Regions from separate parts of the Streptomyces sp. NPDC003284 genome, predicted to be linked through region 2. Evidence: riboswitches for the same ligand, from Rfam matches in the RefSeq annotation. Region 2 holds a riboswitch; the other holds the start of a gene.
What was found. A riboswitch is a leader RNA that binds a small molecule or an ion and turns the genes downstream of it on or off. The one in region 2 is predicted to bind glycine.
Positions count from the first base shown of each region.

Region 1: linked by a shared signal. The riboswitch ahead of gcvT (glycine cleavage system aminomethyltransferase GcvT) and the one ahead of gcvP (aminomethyl-transferring glycine dehydrogenase) in region 2 are both predicted to bind glycine.

Region 1 covers NZ_JBSFSI010000027.1:46,467-54,530, forward strand. Annotated here, with positions in the region: gene ACWDYF_RS34215 (ABC transporter substrate-binding protein) at 1-903, opposite strand, end outside; gene ACWDYF_RS34220 (ABC transporter permease) at 972-1,979, opposite strand; gene ACWDYF_RS34225 (enhanced serine sensitivity protein SseB C-terminal domain-containing protein) at 2,321-3,112, opposite strand; gene ACWDYF_RS34230 (enhanced serine sensitivity protein SseB) at 3,251-4,054, opposite strand; gene ACWDYF_RS34235 (AAA family ATPase) at 4,096-4,794, opposite strand; glycine riboswitch at 4,965-5,065, shown strand; glycine riboswitch at 5,066-5,187, shown strand; gene gcvT (glycine cleavage system aminomethyltransferase GcvT) at 5,228-6,355, shown strand; gene gcvH (glycine cleavage system protein GcvH) at 6,464-6,841, shown strand; gene glyA (serine hydroxymethyltransferase) at 6,859-8,064, shown strand, end outside.
Region 2 covers NZ_JBSFSI010000013.1:8,514-16,577, forward strand. Annotated here, with positions in the region: gene ACWDYF_RS24920 (MerR family transcriptional regulator) at 1-350, shown strand, start outside; partial or broken gene ACWDYF_RS24925 (DNA polymerase IV) at 465-2,019, shown strand; gene ACWDYF_RS24930 (PRC-barrel domain-containing protein) at 1,935-2,312, opposite strand; glycine riboswitch at 2,426-2,520, shown strand; gene gcvP (aminomethyl-transferring glycine dehydrogenase) at 2,697-5,582, shown strand; gene ACWDYF_RS24940 (ABC transporter ATP-binding protein) at 5,689-6,780, opposite strand; gene modB (molybdate ABC transporter permease subunit) at 6,890-7,735, opposite strand; gene modA (molybdate ABC transporter substrate-binding protein) at 7,732-8,064, opposite strand, start outside.

The DNA of each region.
Region 1 (8,064 bases), on a different contig from region 2:
GTCGTAGTCGCCGTTGATCAGGCGCTGGTCCAGGTCGTTGGCGTTGGTGAAGAGCTTGATCGACACCTTGTCCGGGTACGCCTTGCGGACCGGGTCCGAGGACGCCTTCCAGTTGGTGTTGCGCACCAGCACGAGGCTCTTGCCCGGGTCGTAGGACTCGAACTTGTACGGGCCGGAGGAGAACGGGTGCAGGCCGTACTTCGACTTGGTGTCCTTGTCCTGGCGGACCGGGGAGGCCGAGGTCAGCGCCAGCATCTGGATGAAGTCGGAGTTCGCCGTGGGCAGGTGGAAGACGATCGTCTTGTCGTCCGGCGTGTCGATCGCCTTCAGGCCCAGGTGGTCGGCGGCCTTGTCCTTGTACGGGCCCGGGTAGGTCTTCTTCGGGTCCAGCGCCTGCTGGAGGTAGATCGGACCGCCGGACAGGACGTCCTGCGCCCAGACGCGCTCGATGCCGTACTTGATGTCCTTGGAGGTGATCGGCTTGCCGTCCTCCCAGGTGGACCCGTCGCGCAGCGTGAACGTGTAGGTCTTGCCGCCGTCGGTGACCTTGCCGGTGTCCGTGGCCAGGTCCGGGGTGAGCTTGGCGCCGTCGGCGCCCGGGGCGGTCGAGTAGGTCAGCAGCTGGCGGCTGTAGTAGCGCGAGAAGTCCCACATGAAGCCGTAGTAACCGCGTGTGGTGTCCCACGAGTCGGCGTCCTGGGTGCCGGCGAACTTCAGCTCGCCGCCCTTCTTGACCTTCGACGCGTTGACGACCTTGTTGTTCGCCGCGTCAAAGCCGGCGGCGCCGCTCTTCGAGCCGCCGTCGTCGCCGCCGCCGCACGCCGCCGTGGTCAGCAGTCCTGCGACCACGGCCGCAGCGGCCAGTGCCTTCTTGCGCCGCCCTGAGGTGCGTTGGGTAGTCACGATCTCGGTTCCTCCGGAATTGATGAGAGACCCCGTGCATGCGCCACGGGTCGCTTGGATACGGCGGTTCAGCGGGAGCCCTTGGGATCCAGCGCGTCCCGCACGCCGTCGCCGAAGAGGTTGAAGGCGAGGACGGTGATGAAGATCGCCACGCCGGGGATCACCATGTACATGGGGTCCGAGTCGTAGTAATCGATCGCGCTCGACAGCATCTGTCCCCAGGAGGCCGTCGGAGGCTTGACGCCCACGCCCAGGAAGCTGAGGGCCGCCTCGGTGAGGATGTTCGTCGGGATCATCATCGTCGTGTACACGATGATGGGGGCGACGAGGTTGGGCAGCAGCTCCTTGAACAGGATGTAGAACCGCCCGGCACCCAGCGAGCGCGCCGCCTCGACGTACTCGCGCTCCCGGAGCGAGAGCGTCTGGCCGCGCACCACCCGGCCGATGTAGGGCCAGCCGAAGAAGCCGATGACCAGCACCATCACGAACACGCGCACACTCGACCCGGTCAGCCCCAGCATGTCGTTCGGCATGACCGAGACCAGCGCGATGATGAAGAGCAGCTGCGGGAAGGCCAGCAGGCCGTCCATGACCCGGCTGACGACGGCGTCCACCCAGCCGCCGAAGAAGCCGGCCAGGATGCCGAGGACCGTGCCGAGCACGACGGCGACCAGCGCGGACAGGAAGCCGACCAGGAGCGAGATCTGCGCGCCGTAGAGGATGCGGGCGAAGATGTCGCGGCCGTTGACCGGCTCGACACCCAGCAGATGGTCGCCGCTGATGCCGCCGAGGGAGCCCGTGGGCGTACCGAACAGCGGGTCGATCAGGTTCTCGTGGTAGAGGTCCGGGTCCTGCCCGATCAGCTTGGCGAGCGCGGGTGCGAGCACCGCGACCACGATGAGCAGGAGCACGACGACGCCGCCCGTCAGGGCGAGCTTGTCCCGCTTCAGGCGCTCCCAGGCGATCCGCCCCAGGGACCGGCCCTGGACGGCCTTGGCGCCCGGGGCGGCCACCGCCGCCTCGTCGGCCGCGCTCGGGGCCGCTTCGGCGGTCGGCTCGTGCAATGGTGCCGTCATTAGGCAGGGACCCCTCTCAACCGGCGGTAGCCGGCCCGCACTTGCCGCTGTGGCGGCATCGTCAGTCCGTCGTACACAGAGGCGAACGCCCCTTGTTGCGGGAGTCTTCAACGGGCGGGCGATCTGTTGCCAGACTTGACGGTGAAAGGATGCGCAAACGTGATGCGGGTAGGGGGGTTCCGTTATCCGGACGCTGGGTAACGGGGGGCGGACGCGGGCCAGTTGGCGTTTTCCTCCGCAGAACCGGACCTTCCGACCTCATCTACGCGCGAAGAGGATCACAGGGCGTGTCGGCCGGTCGGGGCGGTACGCGTGGTTCCGGTTCCGGTCGCCGCTCCGGATCAGTGTCCGCCGGCCGGCGGGTAGCCGTAGCCGCCCGCGGCGGCCTGCCCGGCGCCGCCGTGCGCCTCGCGGTCGTAGAAGGGCCGCGCGTTGGCGCGCAGCCACATCACCACCGGGTCGTACTCGTCGGACATCACCACGGTCGAGACCGGCAGCCCGTCCGGGACGGCCGCCATGGACTGCTGCATCATCGAGCGCACCGAGTCGACGGCGGCCGGCGAGGTGTCGTAGACGTCCAGGCCGATGGCCAGATACGGGGACCCGACGGCGGGCTGCACCCAGGTGCGGCGCAGCGAGCGCAGCGCGGGCGTGTGGTGGGCGGTCTGGGTGAGCAGCGCGTAGAACTGCGGGATCTCCAGGGCCGGTTCGGACAGTCTGAGCGGTCCGGCGGGCTGGCGGTCCAGGCCGGAGGCGATCCGGCGCAGATCCAGCCAGGGGATGCCGACGCCGCCGCCCGGGGCGTGCGGATTGAGCCAGAGGCCGAAGTGGTCGGGGTAGAGGGTGCGGGCGACGTCCAGCCCGTCCACCACCTCGTAGGAGCGCATCCAGCCGCTGGCCGACAGTTCCTGGGCGGAGGTGACGCAGGGCGCGTAGCCGTGGCCGCCGACCTCCATGTGGCCGTACTGGGCGTCGGGGGCACCGGCCTGGCCGTGCCAGAGCAGCATCCAGACCTGGCCGGTGGACGGGGTCGCGAGGGTGCGCAGCAGCGCTTCGTAGGCGTCGTACCGCCCGGGTGTCACCTGGCGGAGCATCTGCTCGACATGCCCGGCCGCGGTGTCGCTGGCGCTCACCATTTACCGCCCCTCCGTGTTGCCCTCGACCGGGCTGTGCGTCCAGCTTAAAGCCGCCCGGCGGCCCGGTCCGTGCCGCGGTCGCGCGCGCGGGCGGCGCCGGTCCGTGCCGCCGGCGTCCGCGCGCCCCCCGCCGTCTCAGTGTCCGTGCCCGTAGAAGGGCCTGACCTTCTCCCGCAGCCATACGGCCACCGGGTCGTCCGTGATGTCCAGCAGGACCAGGTTCACCGGCCAGGCCGGGGGCGCCGCCGCCAGGGCGCGGCCCAGGGCGTCGAGCGGGCGGGCGCGCGCCTCGTCGTCCGCCGAGGTCAGCTCGACGCCGACGAACAGGACCGGGTCGGCGGTCTCGACGGCGGCCAGGCAGCGGCGGGCGGTGCGCACCACGCCGGTGGCGTCGAACTCGGCGGAGGCGGCGGACAGGAAGTCCACCGGGTCGTCCTGCCAGTCGGGTTCGTAGAGCCGGACCCGGCCGCCGGCGGCGGGGCCGTCCAGCGCGGTGCGCCCGGCCCGGCACAGTGCGGCCACGGCGGGCGGCGGCAGCGGCATTCCGGCCACGCCGTCCGGGTTGAGCGCGATGCCGACCTGGGCGGGCAGCCCGCGGGCGAACTCCACGGCGGGCGCGACGGTGTACGCCATGTGCGCGCCGACGACGTGGCGGAACTGCTCCTCGGAGCTGAAGACCGGTACGTACGCCTGGCCGTCGATCTCCAGCGTGGGCAGGTCGAGCGGGCCGCTGTCCGGGCCGCCGCCGTTCGGCAGCGGCACCCACAGGAAGCTGCGGCCGAGCACCTCGATGACGCGGCCGCCGGCCGTGGGGATGCCGAGGGCCGCGGAGAGCACCTCCTCCAGCTCGTTGCCGGGCCACCCGCCGTGCGGGTGGGGGTGTGCCTGTGCCGGGAAGTCCCCCGGAATGTCCGCGGAGAAGTCCGCCGGGAAGTCCATCTGCCTACCGCCTGCCGGAAACCACTGGTGTGACCGGAAGGTTATCGGGTGCCGGGGCCGGGCCGGCCGGTGAAGGCGATCCGGCGCAGCCCGGCCGCCGCCGCGCGGTCCAGCAGCACCGCCGAGGCGCAGCCCTCGGGCAGCTCGCCGCGCTCCACCGCGGCCAGCAGCCGGGCGACGGACCTGCGGTGGCGGCCGAAGGCGTAGCGCGAGACCCGGCGGCCGCGCTCGCGCTGGCCGGTGAGCGCCGCCTCGGGGGCGACGTCCAGCAGGACCAGGTGGAGGGCGCCGCCGCGGCGGCGGGCGGCGCGGGCCAGCCAGCCGCGCACCCAGCGCTGGGTGCCGCAGTCGTGGACCACGACGCCCTCGCCGCCGCGCAGGGCGCGGCGCAGCGCGGCGTAGTGGGCGAGGCGGACCAGGGGGCGGTAGAGCGCGTAGGGCAGGCGGTGCGCCAGACGGGCGTCCCAGCGGTCGCGGGTGTCCTGCGAGTCGATGCGGGGGCCGGGCGCGGCGCGGCGCATCAGCGTGGACTTGCCGCCGCCGGGCAGTCCGGTGACCACGACCACGTCGCCCGGTCCGAAGAGCAGGGCGTGCGGGGCGCGGCCGGGGCGCTCGCGCAGGTCGCGGACGACGGGGGCCGGGGGCCCGTCGCACCGCTCGCGGGCCGGGGCCCCCGGCTGTCCCGGCAGGGCGGGCGCCCGGGTGATCACGTACGCCGGCGCGGTCCTGTTCACCGTCATCGTCCTCCCCGGGGCGGTGACGGTTCACCTTCCCCTTGAGTGTAAAGAGAAGGTAATGGACGGTGTCTGCCGTTTCCGTGCGCGTTCTGCCACAGCACGGTTACAGATCCGGCCTGCCGTGAAGTGTCCGGGCATGCAATGATGTGCGCGCCAACTGCATACCGGCCGTTTGAATCCGCGCGGGAGAGTCCCCGGCAGCGTGTCTGCCCGGGGCGCCGAAGGAGCAAGTCCCTCCCTTGAATCTCTCAGGCACCGTTACCGCGCGGGCGAGGCACATCTGAAAAGCGGGCCGCCCGCCCTGCCGCGGCGGCCCCACCCAAGGTGCAAGCCGTGTCCGTCCGTCCTCGGGCGGTCATGGCGAACCTCTCAGGTTCCGATGACAGATGGGGAGGACACGCCCCGTCCTCGCCCGCCATGCCTGGGAGACCGACCGATGAGCAGTTCCGTGTCCCGTCCGCTCCGTCACACCGCCCTCGACGCGGTGCACCGCTCGCTCGGTGCCACGATGACCGACTTCGCCGGCTGGGACATGCCGCTGCGCTACGGCTCCGAGCGCGACGAGCATGTCGCCGTGCGCACCCGGGCCGGTCTGTTCGACCTGTCCCACATGGGCGAGATCACCGTGACCGGCCCCCAGGCCGCCGCCCTGCTGAACTTCGCGCTGGTCGGCAACATCGCCTCGGTCGGCGTCGGCCGCGCCCGCTACACCATGATCTGCCGCGCGGACGGCGGCATCCTGGACGACCTGATCGTCTACCGGCTCGCCGACACCGAGTACATGGTGGTGGCCAACGCCTCCAACGCCCAGGTGGTGCTGGACTCGCTCACCGAGCGGGCGGCGGGCTTCGACGCCGAGGTCCGCGACGACCGGGACGCCTACGCGCTGCTCGCGATCCAGGGCCCGGAGTCCTCCGGCATCCTGAAGTCTCTCACCGACGCCGACCTGGACGGCCTGAAGTACTACGCGGGTCTGCCCGGCACGGTCGCCGGGGTGCCCGCGCTGATCGCGCGCACCGGCTACACCGGCGAGGACGGCTTCGAGCTGTTCGTGAAGCCGGAGCACGCCGTGGAGCTGTGGCAGGCGCTGACCGAGGCCGGCGCGGGCGCGGGCCTGGTGGCCTGCGGTCTGTCCTGCCGCGACACGCTGCGCCTGGAGGCGGGCATGCCGCTGTACGGGCACGAGCTGACCACCGCCCTGACCCCGTTCGACGCGGGTCTGGGCCGGGTGGTGAAGTTCGAGAAGGAGGGCGACTTCGTCGGCCGCGAGGCGCTGCTGGCCGCCGCCGGGCGCGCCGAGCAGGCCCCGCCGCGCGTCCTGGTCGGGCTGGTCGCCGAGGGCCGCCGGGTGCCGCGCGCCGGGTACTCCGTGGTGTCCGGCGGCGAGGTGATCGGCGAGGTCACCTCCGGCGCCCCCTCCCCCACCCTGGGCAAGCCGATCGCCATGGCCTACGTCGACGCCGCGCACGCCGCGCCGGGCACGGCCGGGGTCGGCGTGGACATCCGGGGCAGCCACGAGCCGTTCGAGGTCGTGGCGCTGCCCTTCTACAAGCGGCAGAAGTGACACCGTCGAGCCACGGCCGACGGTGATCCGGGTCACCCGACCCGCCTCACGCATGCCCGCGCACTCCCTCATTCACCACCACTGACCCGCGTACAGGAGAATTCAGGCATGAACAACCCCCAGCAGCTGCGCTACAGCAAGGAGCACGAGTGGCTGTCGCCCGCCGAGGACGGCGTCGCGACGGTCGGCATCACGGAGTTCGCGGCCAACGCGCTCGGCGATGTCGTCTACGCCGACCTCCCGGCGGTGGGCACCACCGTGACCGCGGGCGAGACCTGCGGCGAACTGGAGTCGACCAAGTCGGTCTCCGACCTGTACTCCCCGGTCAGCGGTGAGATCACCGAGGCCAACCAGGACGTGGTGGACGACCCGTCGCTGGTGAACTCCGCCCCCTTCGAGGGCGGCTGGCTGTTCAAGGTCCGCCTCTCGGAGGAGCCGGCCGACCTGCTCTCCGCCGACGAGTACACCGCGCAGAACGCCGGCTGAGGGGCGGAGGGACACCGATGAGCGTTCTCGACACCCCCCTGCACGAGCTGGACCCGGACGTGGCCGCCGCGGTCGACGCGGAGCTGCGCCGCCAGCAGTCCACGCTGGAGATGATCGCCTCGGAGAACTTCGCTCCGGTCGCGGTCATGGAGGCGCAGGGCTCGGTCCTCACCAACAAGTACGCCGAGGGCTACCCGGGCCGCCGCTACTACGGCGGCTGCGAGCACGTCGACGTGGTCGAGCAGATCGCGATCGACCGGGTCAAGGCGCTGTTCGGCGCCGAGCACGCCAACGTGCAGCCGCACTCGGGCGCCCAGGCCAACGCGGCGGCGATGTTCGCGCTGCTCAAGCCGGGCGACACGATCATGGGTCTGAACCTCGCGCACGGCGGGCACCTGACCCACGGCATGAAGATCAACTTCTCCGGCAAGCTCTACGACGTCGTCGCCTACCACGTGGGCGAGGACGGCCAGGTCGACATGGCCGAGGTGGAGAAGCTGGCCAAGGAGTCCAAGCCGAAGCTGATCGTGGCCGGCTGGTCGGCGTACCCGCGGCAGCTGGACTTCGCCGCGTTCCGCCGGATCGCGGACGAGGTCGGCGCGTATCTGATGGTCGACATGGCGCACTTCGCCGGTCTGGTCGCGGCGGGCCTGCACCCCAACCCGGTGCCGCACGCCCATGTGGTGACCACCACCACCCACAAGACGCTGGGCGGCCCGCGCGGCGGTGTGATCCTCTCCACGGCCGAACTCGCCAAGAAGATCAACTCCGCGGTCTTCCCCGGTCAGCAGGGTGGCCCGCTGGAGCATGTGATCGCCGCGAAGGCCGTGGCCTTCAAGGTCGCCGCGGGCGAGGACTTCAAGGAGCGCCAGCGGCGTACCCTGGAGGGCGCCCGGATCCTGGCCGAGCGCCTGGTCCAGGAGGACGCCAGGGCGGTGGGCGTGGACGTGCTGTCCGGCGGCACCGACGTGCACCTGGTCCTGGTGGACCTGCGCCACTCGGAGCTGGACGGCCAGCAGGCCGAGGACCGCCTCCACGAGGTCGGGATCACCGTCAACCGCAACGCGGTCCCGAACGACCCGCGGCCGCCGATGGTCACCTCCGGCCTCCGGATCGGCACCCCGGCCCTGGCGACCCGCGGCTTCACGGCCGAGGACTTCACCGAGGTCGCGGACGTGATCGCCGAGGCGCTGAAGCCGTCCTACGACGCCGAGGCGCTCAAG
Region 2 (8,064 bases):
TCCGCGACGTCGTCGTCCTGAAGATCGTCAAGAGGTTCCTGGACACCGGTGTCTCGTTGCAGAACATCCGGACCGCCGTGCAGCACCTGCGTCGGCAGGGGTTCAGCGACCTGGAGCGCATGACGCTGATGAGCGACGGCGCGACGGTCTACGAGTGCACCTCGCCCGACGAGGTGCACGCTCTGCTCCAGGGCGGCCAGGGCATCTTCGGCATCGCCGTCGGAGTGGTGTGGCGCGATGTGGAGAGCGCCCTGTCGCAGCTGCACGGCGAGCGTGTCGACACCGGTGAGACCCTGGTGGGCCACAACCCCGGGGACGAGCTGGCCAGGCGCCGCAACCGGGCGGTCTGACCGCCCGCCGGCCCGCTCGGCGGCAGGCCGGATCCCGGTCGCGGACGGCCGCCTGAGCGCGCGTCGTGCGCCGCGCCGGGGGCATTGTCAGTGGCGTGGTGCAGCATCGGAGATGTGAGAAGCGCGCCGACGATCCTGCATCTCGACATGGATGCCTTCTTCGCCCAGGCGGAGCAGGCGTCCAAGCCGAGCCTGCGCGGGAAGGCGGTCGTGGTGGGCGGCCTCGGCCCGCGCGGTGTGGTGGCCACCGCGTCGTACGAGGCGCGGGTCTTCGGCGTCCACTCCGCGATGCCGATGGCCCAGGCGCGCCGCCTGGCGCCGAACGCCGCGTATCTGGTGCCGCGCTTCGGCTTCTACCGGTCGATCAGCGAGCAGGTGATGGGGCTGCTGCGGGCGCTGTCCCCGCTGGTGGAGCCGCTGAGCCTGGACGAGGCGTTCGTGGACCTGGAGGCCGGGGGAGCGGCCTCGGACGAGGAATCCGCCCGGCTGGCGGGGGCGCGGCTGCGGGCCGACATCCGGGCCGTCACGGGGCTGACGGGCTCGGTCGGCCTGGCCGCCTCCAAGATGCTCGCCAAGATCGCCTCCGAGCGGGCCAAGCCGGACGGTCTCGTGCTCATCGAACCGGGCACGGAGCGCGCCCTCCTCGGCCCCCTGTCGGTGCGGACCCTGCCGGGCGTGGGACCGGCCACGGGGGACCATCTGCGCCGGGCCGGGATCCACACCGTCGACGAGCTCGCCGAGGCGGGCGAGGACGAGCTGGTGCGCCTGCTGGGCAAGGCGCACGGGCACGCGCTGCACGCGATGGCGCTGGCCCACGACGAGCGGCCGGTGGTCGCCGAGCGGGAGACGAAGTCGGTGTCGGTGGAGGACACCTACGACATCGACATCCACGACCGGCTGCGGGTGGGCCTGGAGGTGCAGCGGCTGGCCGACCGCTGTGTGGGGCGGCTGCGCGGGGCCGGCCTGTCGGGCCGGACCATCGTGCTCAAGGTGCGGCGGTACGACTTCTCCACGCTGACCCGGTCGGAGACGCTGCGCGGGCCCACCGACGACCAGGCGGTGGTGCGGGAGGCCGCCGCCCGGCTGCTGGACTCGGTGGACACCACCGGCGGGGTGCGGCTGCTCGGAGTGGGCGTGTCCGGGCTCGCCGACTACACCCAGGAGGACCTGTTCGCCCAGGCGGCCGGAGAGGCCGCGGAGCACCCCGCTGAGGAGCCCGTGGACGAACCGGCACCGGAACCGGCGGAGCCCGCCGAGCGGCACTGGTCCGCGGGGCACGACGTGCGGCACACCGAGCACGGACACGGCTGGGTGCAGGGCAGCGGCGTCGGCAGGGTCACGGTCCGCTTCGAGACACCGCAGTCGGCGCCGGGGCGGATCAGGACCTTCCGCGTCGACGACCCGGCTCTGGAACCGGCGGATCCGCTGCCGCTGGTACGGCGAAGACCGGCGGACGCGACGGAATCGACGGACCCGGCGGGCACGGCGGGCACCCCCGGGGGTGGGACCGCGCTGGGCGTCGGATGAGTACGCGTACGAGTGCGGCGCGGGAAGGGGGAGAGGAGAGGACAGGGCCGGCCTGCCTCAGGGCTCCTCCGTGCCGGAGCCCGCCAGCTTGCCGAAGTCGCGGTCCAGGGGAGCGACCGGAGGTGTCACATCGAGGCCGTAGTGGTGGTAGAGCTGGAGTTCCTGCTCCGGGGAGAGGTGGCGGCCGACGCCGAAGTCCGGCGCCTCCTTGATCAGGGCGCGCTCGAAGGGGACGCGCAGGGCGCCCTCGACCAGTTCGCTGGGCTCCAGGGGCACGAAGGCGTCCCGGGAGAACAGGCCGGTGCGTATGGCCGCCCACTCGGGCACACCGGTCGCGTCGTCGAGGTACACCTCGTCCACCGTGCCGATCTTGTGGCCGTTGCGGTCGAACGCCTTGCGGCCGATCAGGTTGCGCGGATCGATCTCGGTCAGCACGGTCCCTCCACATGGTCGCAACTCATCCGTAAGCACTACAAAAGAGCACATTCGGCGGGGCGGCCACTCGAAGGCTCGGGCTCCCGGCCCGCTGGTACCCTGGCAGCGGCTGCTGACCCCGTGCGGGAGAGTCCTCCAGCAACACCGGAGGCGCCGAAGGAGCAAATCCTCCCCGGAATCTCTCAGGCCCACGTACCGCACGGACGAGGTCACTCTGGAAAGCAGAGCGGATGTCGACGGCGTCCGCTCTCACCGACGGTGAAAGCCGGGCGCCCACGGACGGCCCGGTGAAGCTCTCAGGTTGAGATGACAGAGGGGGAGGCCGTCGGGACACCCGCGCCGTGGTGTCCCTCGAAGGTCGCGTCAGACCAGGAGGCCTCCGCAATGACCGCCCAGCGCATTCCGCTCTCCGAGCTCGAACAGGGCATCCCCTTCGAGCAGCGCCACATCGGGCCCGACCAGGAGGCGCGGGCCAAGATGCTCGCGCAGGTCGGCTACGGCTCGCTCGACGAACTCACCGCCGCCGCCGTGCCGGACGTGATCAAGAACGCCGACACCCTGGACCTGCCGGGCGCCCGCACCGAGGCCGAGGTGCTGGCCGAGCTGCGCTCCCTCGCCGACCGCAACCAGGTCCTCGGCTCGATGATCGGACTCGGCTACTACGGGACGTTCACCCCGCCGGTCATCCTGCGCAACGTCATGGAGAACCCGTCCTGGTACACGGCGTACACCCCGTACCAGCCGGAGATCTCGCAGGGCCGCCTGGAGGCGCTGCTGAACTTCCAGACCGTGGTCGCCGACCTCACCGGTCTGCCGACCTCCGGCGCCTCCCTGCTCGACGAGGGCACCGCCGCCGCCGAGGCGCTGGCGCTGTCCCGGCGCATGGGCAAGAACAAGAAGGGTCTCTTCCTGGTCGACGCGGACACGCTGCCGCAGACCATCGCCGTCATCGAGACCCGCGCCGAACCGGCCGGTGTCGAGGTCGTCGTCGCCGACCTGAGCGACGGCATCCCCGCCGCGCTCGCCGAGCGCGACATCAACGGCGTCCTCCTCCAGTACCCCGGCGCCTCCGGTGCCGTCCGCGACCTCAAGCCCGTCATCGACCAGGCGCACGCGCTGGGCGCCCTGGTCACCGTCGCCGCCGACCTGCTCGCCCTCACCCTGCTGAAGTCGCCCGGCGAGCTGGGCGCGGACATCGCCGTGGGCACCACGCAGCGCTTCGGCGTGCCGATGGGCTTCGGCGGACCGCACGCCGGTTACATGGCGGTGCGCGAGCAGTTCGCCCGCAGCCTGCCCGGCCGCCTGGTCGGCGTCTCCGTGGACGCCGACGGCAACAAGGCGTACCGCCTCGCCCTCCAGACCCGCGAGCAGCACATCCGCCGTGAGAAGGCCACCAGCAACATCTGCACCGCGCAGGTGCTGCTCGCCGTCATGGCCGGCATGTACGCCGTCTACCACGGGCCCGAGGGCCTGAAGGACATAGCGCTGCGCACCCACCGCTACGCCGCCGTCCTCGCCGAGGGCCTGAAGACGGGCGGCGCCACCGTCGTCCACGGGGCGTACTTCGACACGCTGACGGTCCGCGCCGAGGGCCGCGCCGCCGAGATCGTCGCCGCCGCGCGCGAGGGCGGCGTGAACCTCCGCCTCGTCGACGCCGACCACGTCTCGATCGCCTGCGACGAGACCACCACGCGCGCCCAGCTGCGGACCGTGTGGTCCGCCTTCGGCGCCACCGGCGACATCGACGCGCTGGACGCCGCCGCCGGCCAGATCCTGTCCCAGGACCTGCTGCGCACCGACGCCTACCTCACCCACCCCGTCTTCAGCCAGCACCGCTCCGAGACGGCGATGCTGCGCTACCTGCGCAAGCTCGCCGACCGCGACTACGCGCTGGACCGGGGCATGATCCCGCTGGGCTCCTGCACCATGAAGCTCAACGCGACCACCGAGATGGAGCCGGTCACCTGGCCCGAGTTCGGCCAGCTGCACCCCTTCGTCCCCGCCGAGCAGGCGCAGGGCTACCTCACCCTCATCCGCGAGCTGGAGGACCGGCTCGCCGAGGTCACCGGCTACGACAAGGTCTCCCTCCAGCCGAACGCCGGATCGCAGGGTGAGCTGGCCGGTCTGCTCGCCGTGCGCGGCTACCACCGCGCCAACGGCGACGAGCAGCGCACCGTCTGCCTCATCCCGTCCTCCGCGCACGGCACCAACGCCGCCAGCGCGGTGATGGCCGGGATGAAGGTCGTCGTGGTGAAGACCGCCGAGGACGGCGAGGTCGACGTCGACGACCTGCGCGCCAAGATCGAGCAGCACCGCGAGCAGCTCGCCGTGCTGATGATCACCTACCCGTCCACGCACGGTGTGTTCGAGGAGCACGTCGCCGACATCTGCGCCCAGGTCCACGAGGCCGGCGGCCAGGTCTACGTCGACGGCGCCAACCTCAACGCCCTGGTCGGCCTCGCCAAGCCGGGCCACTTCGGCGGCGACGTCTCCCACCTTAACCTGCACAAGACGTTCTGCATCCCGCACGGCGGCGGCGGCCCCGGCGTCGGCCCGGTCGCCGTACGCGCGCACCTCGCGCCGTATCTGCCCAACCACCCGCTCCAGCCCGCCGCGGGCCCGGAGACGGGCGTGGGACCGGTCTCCGCCGCGCCCTGGGGTTCGGCGGGCATCCTGCCCATCTCCTGGGCGTACGTCCGGCTGATGGGCGGCGAGGGACTCAAGCGCGCCACGCAGGTGGCCGTGCTGTCCGCCAACTACATCGCCAAGCGCCTGGAGCCGCACTTCCCGGTGCTCTACACGGGCCCCGGCGGTCTGGTCGCCCACGAGTGCATCATCGACCTGCGTCCGCTGACCAAGGCGACCGGTGTCAGCGTGGACGACGTCGCCAAGCGGCTGATCGACTACGGCTTCCACGCGCCGACGATGTCGTTCCCGGTGGCCGGGACGCTGATGATCGAGCCGACCGAGTCCGAGGACCTGGCCGAGCTGGACCGGTTCTGCGACACGATGATCGCGATCCGGGCCGAGATCGACAAGGTCGGCTCGGGTGCCTGGCCCGCCGACGACAACCCGCTGTGCAACGCCCCGCACACCGCCGCCGCGCTCGGCGGGGAGTGGGAGCACGCCTACAGCCGTGAGGAGGCCGTCTTCCCGGCCGGTGTCTCCACGGCCGACAAGTACTGGCCGCCGGTGCGCCGGATCGACCAGGCGTTCGGCGACCGCAACCTGGTCTGCTCCTGCCCGCCGCTGGACGCGTACGAGGACTGAGCGGACGGTACGTCCACGAGGGGCCCCGCCCCCCGGTCCGCAGCGGCCGGGGGCGGGGCCCCTCGTGTGTGCGGGCCCCTCCCGCGTGTGGGGGGCCGCGCTCGGGTCAGGCCGGGTAGGCGTGGGTCTGGGCCGCCTTGACGGCCGCCCAGACCCCGGCGCCCGGCTCCAGCCCGAGTTCGGCGGCGGCGACCGTCGTCAGATCGGCGGCGAGGGCGAGGTCGCCGGTGAGGTCGGCGCGGATCCGGTCGCCGTGCGTCTCCAGACCGGCGACCTCGCAGCGCCACAGATTGCGCGCGCTGGTGTCGGCGGGGCGCTCCCGGTGGAGGGTGACCGCGCCCGGCGGGAAGGCGACGAACGCCGGTCCGGTGAGCTTCTCGGTGGTGGTGAGGGCGGTACCGGACTCCAGCCGCACCAGGTGCCCCTCGGCACGCCCGCGGTACAGGTTCAGACCGACGAGCTGCGCGATGTAGTCGGTGCGCGGCCGGCGGGCGATCTCCGAGGGGGTGCCCTCCTGCACCACCCGGCCGTGCTCGACGACCACGAGCCGGTCGGCCAGCACCATCGCGTCCAGCGGGTCGTGCGTGACCAGCACGGCCACCGCCTCGAACTCGGCGAGGTGTCGGCGGAGCTGGGCGCGCACCTCCAGCCGGGTGCGGGCGTCCAGCGCGGCGAGCGGCTCGTCCAGGAGCAGCAGCCGGGGCCGGGTGGCCAGCGCGCGGGCCACGGCCACCCGCTGGGCCTGGCCCCCGGAGAGCCGGCGCGGCTTGGCCCCGGCGTGATCGGCCAGGCCCATGCGCGCCAGCCACTCGGCGGCCTGAGCGCGGGCCTCGGCCCTGGTCGCGCCCTGGCAGCGCGGGCCGAAGGCCACGTTGTCCAGGGCGGACAGGTGCGGGAAGAGCAGATAGTCCTGGAAGACGACCCCGACCGGGCGCTTCTCCGGCGGTGTGCGCTCCAGCTCGGCGCCGTCCAGGCGCAGCCGCCCGCCGGTGAGCGGGACCAGTCCGGCCAGGGCGCGCAGGGCGGTGGTCTTCCCGGCGCCGTTCGGGCCGAGCAGCGCCACGACCTCGCCGGGCGCGGCGGTCAGGGGCACGTCGAGCCGGAAGCCGCCCCGGTCGACGACGAGGTGGGCGTCGAGTCCGGTGTCGGGCCCGTCGTCTGCGCGGACCCGGTGCGCGGTCTCGTCGATGTCGGTCATGAGGCGATCGTCCAGGATGCGGGGCCGTCCGGGGGAGGGGAGGGCGAGGGGGAGATGGGGGAGAAGGGGGAGGAGGGGGAGGGGAGCGGGAGGCGCGGCGCGGCTCGGTTCATGAGGACGCCGTCATCCAACGGTCCCGCAGACCCGCGAGGACCGCGATCGACACGGCCAGCAGCACCAGGCTCAGCGCGATGGCGGCGGCCGGGTCGTCCTGGAGCGCCAGGTAGACGGCCAGCGGCATGGTCTGCGTACGGCCCGGGAAGTTCCCGGCGAAGGTGATCGTGGCGCCGAACTCGCCGAGCGCCCGCGCCCACGCCAGCACCGCGCCCGCCGCGATGCCGGGCGCGATCAGCGGCAGGGTGACCCGGCGGAACGCGGTGAAGCGGGAGGCGCCGAGCGTGGTGGCCGCCTCCTCGTAGCGCGGGTCGGCGGCGCGCAGCGTGCCCTCGACGCTGATGACGAGGAACGGCATGGCCACGAACGCCTCCGCGACCACCACACCGGCCGTGGTGAAGGGCAGCGTGATCCCGAACCAGGAGTCGAGCCACTGCCCGACCACGCCGTTGCGCCCGAGCGCCAGCAGCAGCGCCACACCGCCCACCACCGGCGGCAGCACCAGCGGCAGCGTCACCAGGGCCCGGACGAGGCCGCGGCCGGGGAAGTCGGTGCGGGCCAGCAGCCAGGCCAGCGGGACGCCCAGCACCAGGCTCACGGCGGTCGCGGCGGTGGCGCTGACCAGCGAGAGCTGTAGTGCCTGCCAGACCTCGGTGCTGGTCAGCTGGTCCGGCAGACTGCGCCAGGGCGCGCGGATCAGCAGGGCGAGCAGCGGCAGCAGCAGGAAGGCGAGGCCCACCAGGGCGGGCAGCAGCAGAGGCAGCGGCACGCCCCGGACGGCACGCCGGCGCCGTGCCCCGCCTCCGCGGGTCACGGCGCCGGCCTTGTCGGTCACGGTCACGGCTTGAGGAAGCCGGCCTCGGACAGCACCTTCTGGCCCTCGGCCGAGGTGACCAGCTCGATGAACGCCTTGGCGCCCGCGGCGTTGGGGGCGCTCTTCAGCGGGGCGATCGGGTAGTCGTTGACGGCCTTGGCCGACTCGGGGAACTCCACACCCTCCACCTTGTCACCGGCCGCGTGCACATCGGTCTTGTAGACGACGGCCGCGTCGGCCTCCTTCAGCTCCACCTTGGTCAGGGCGCTCTTGACGTCCTGCTCGTAGGAGACCGGGGTGAGCTTGAGGTCGCTGGCGGTGAGCGCCTTCTGGGCGGCGGCGCCGCACGGCACCGT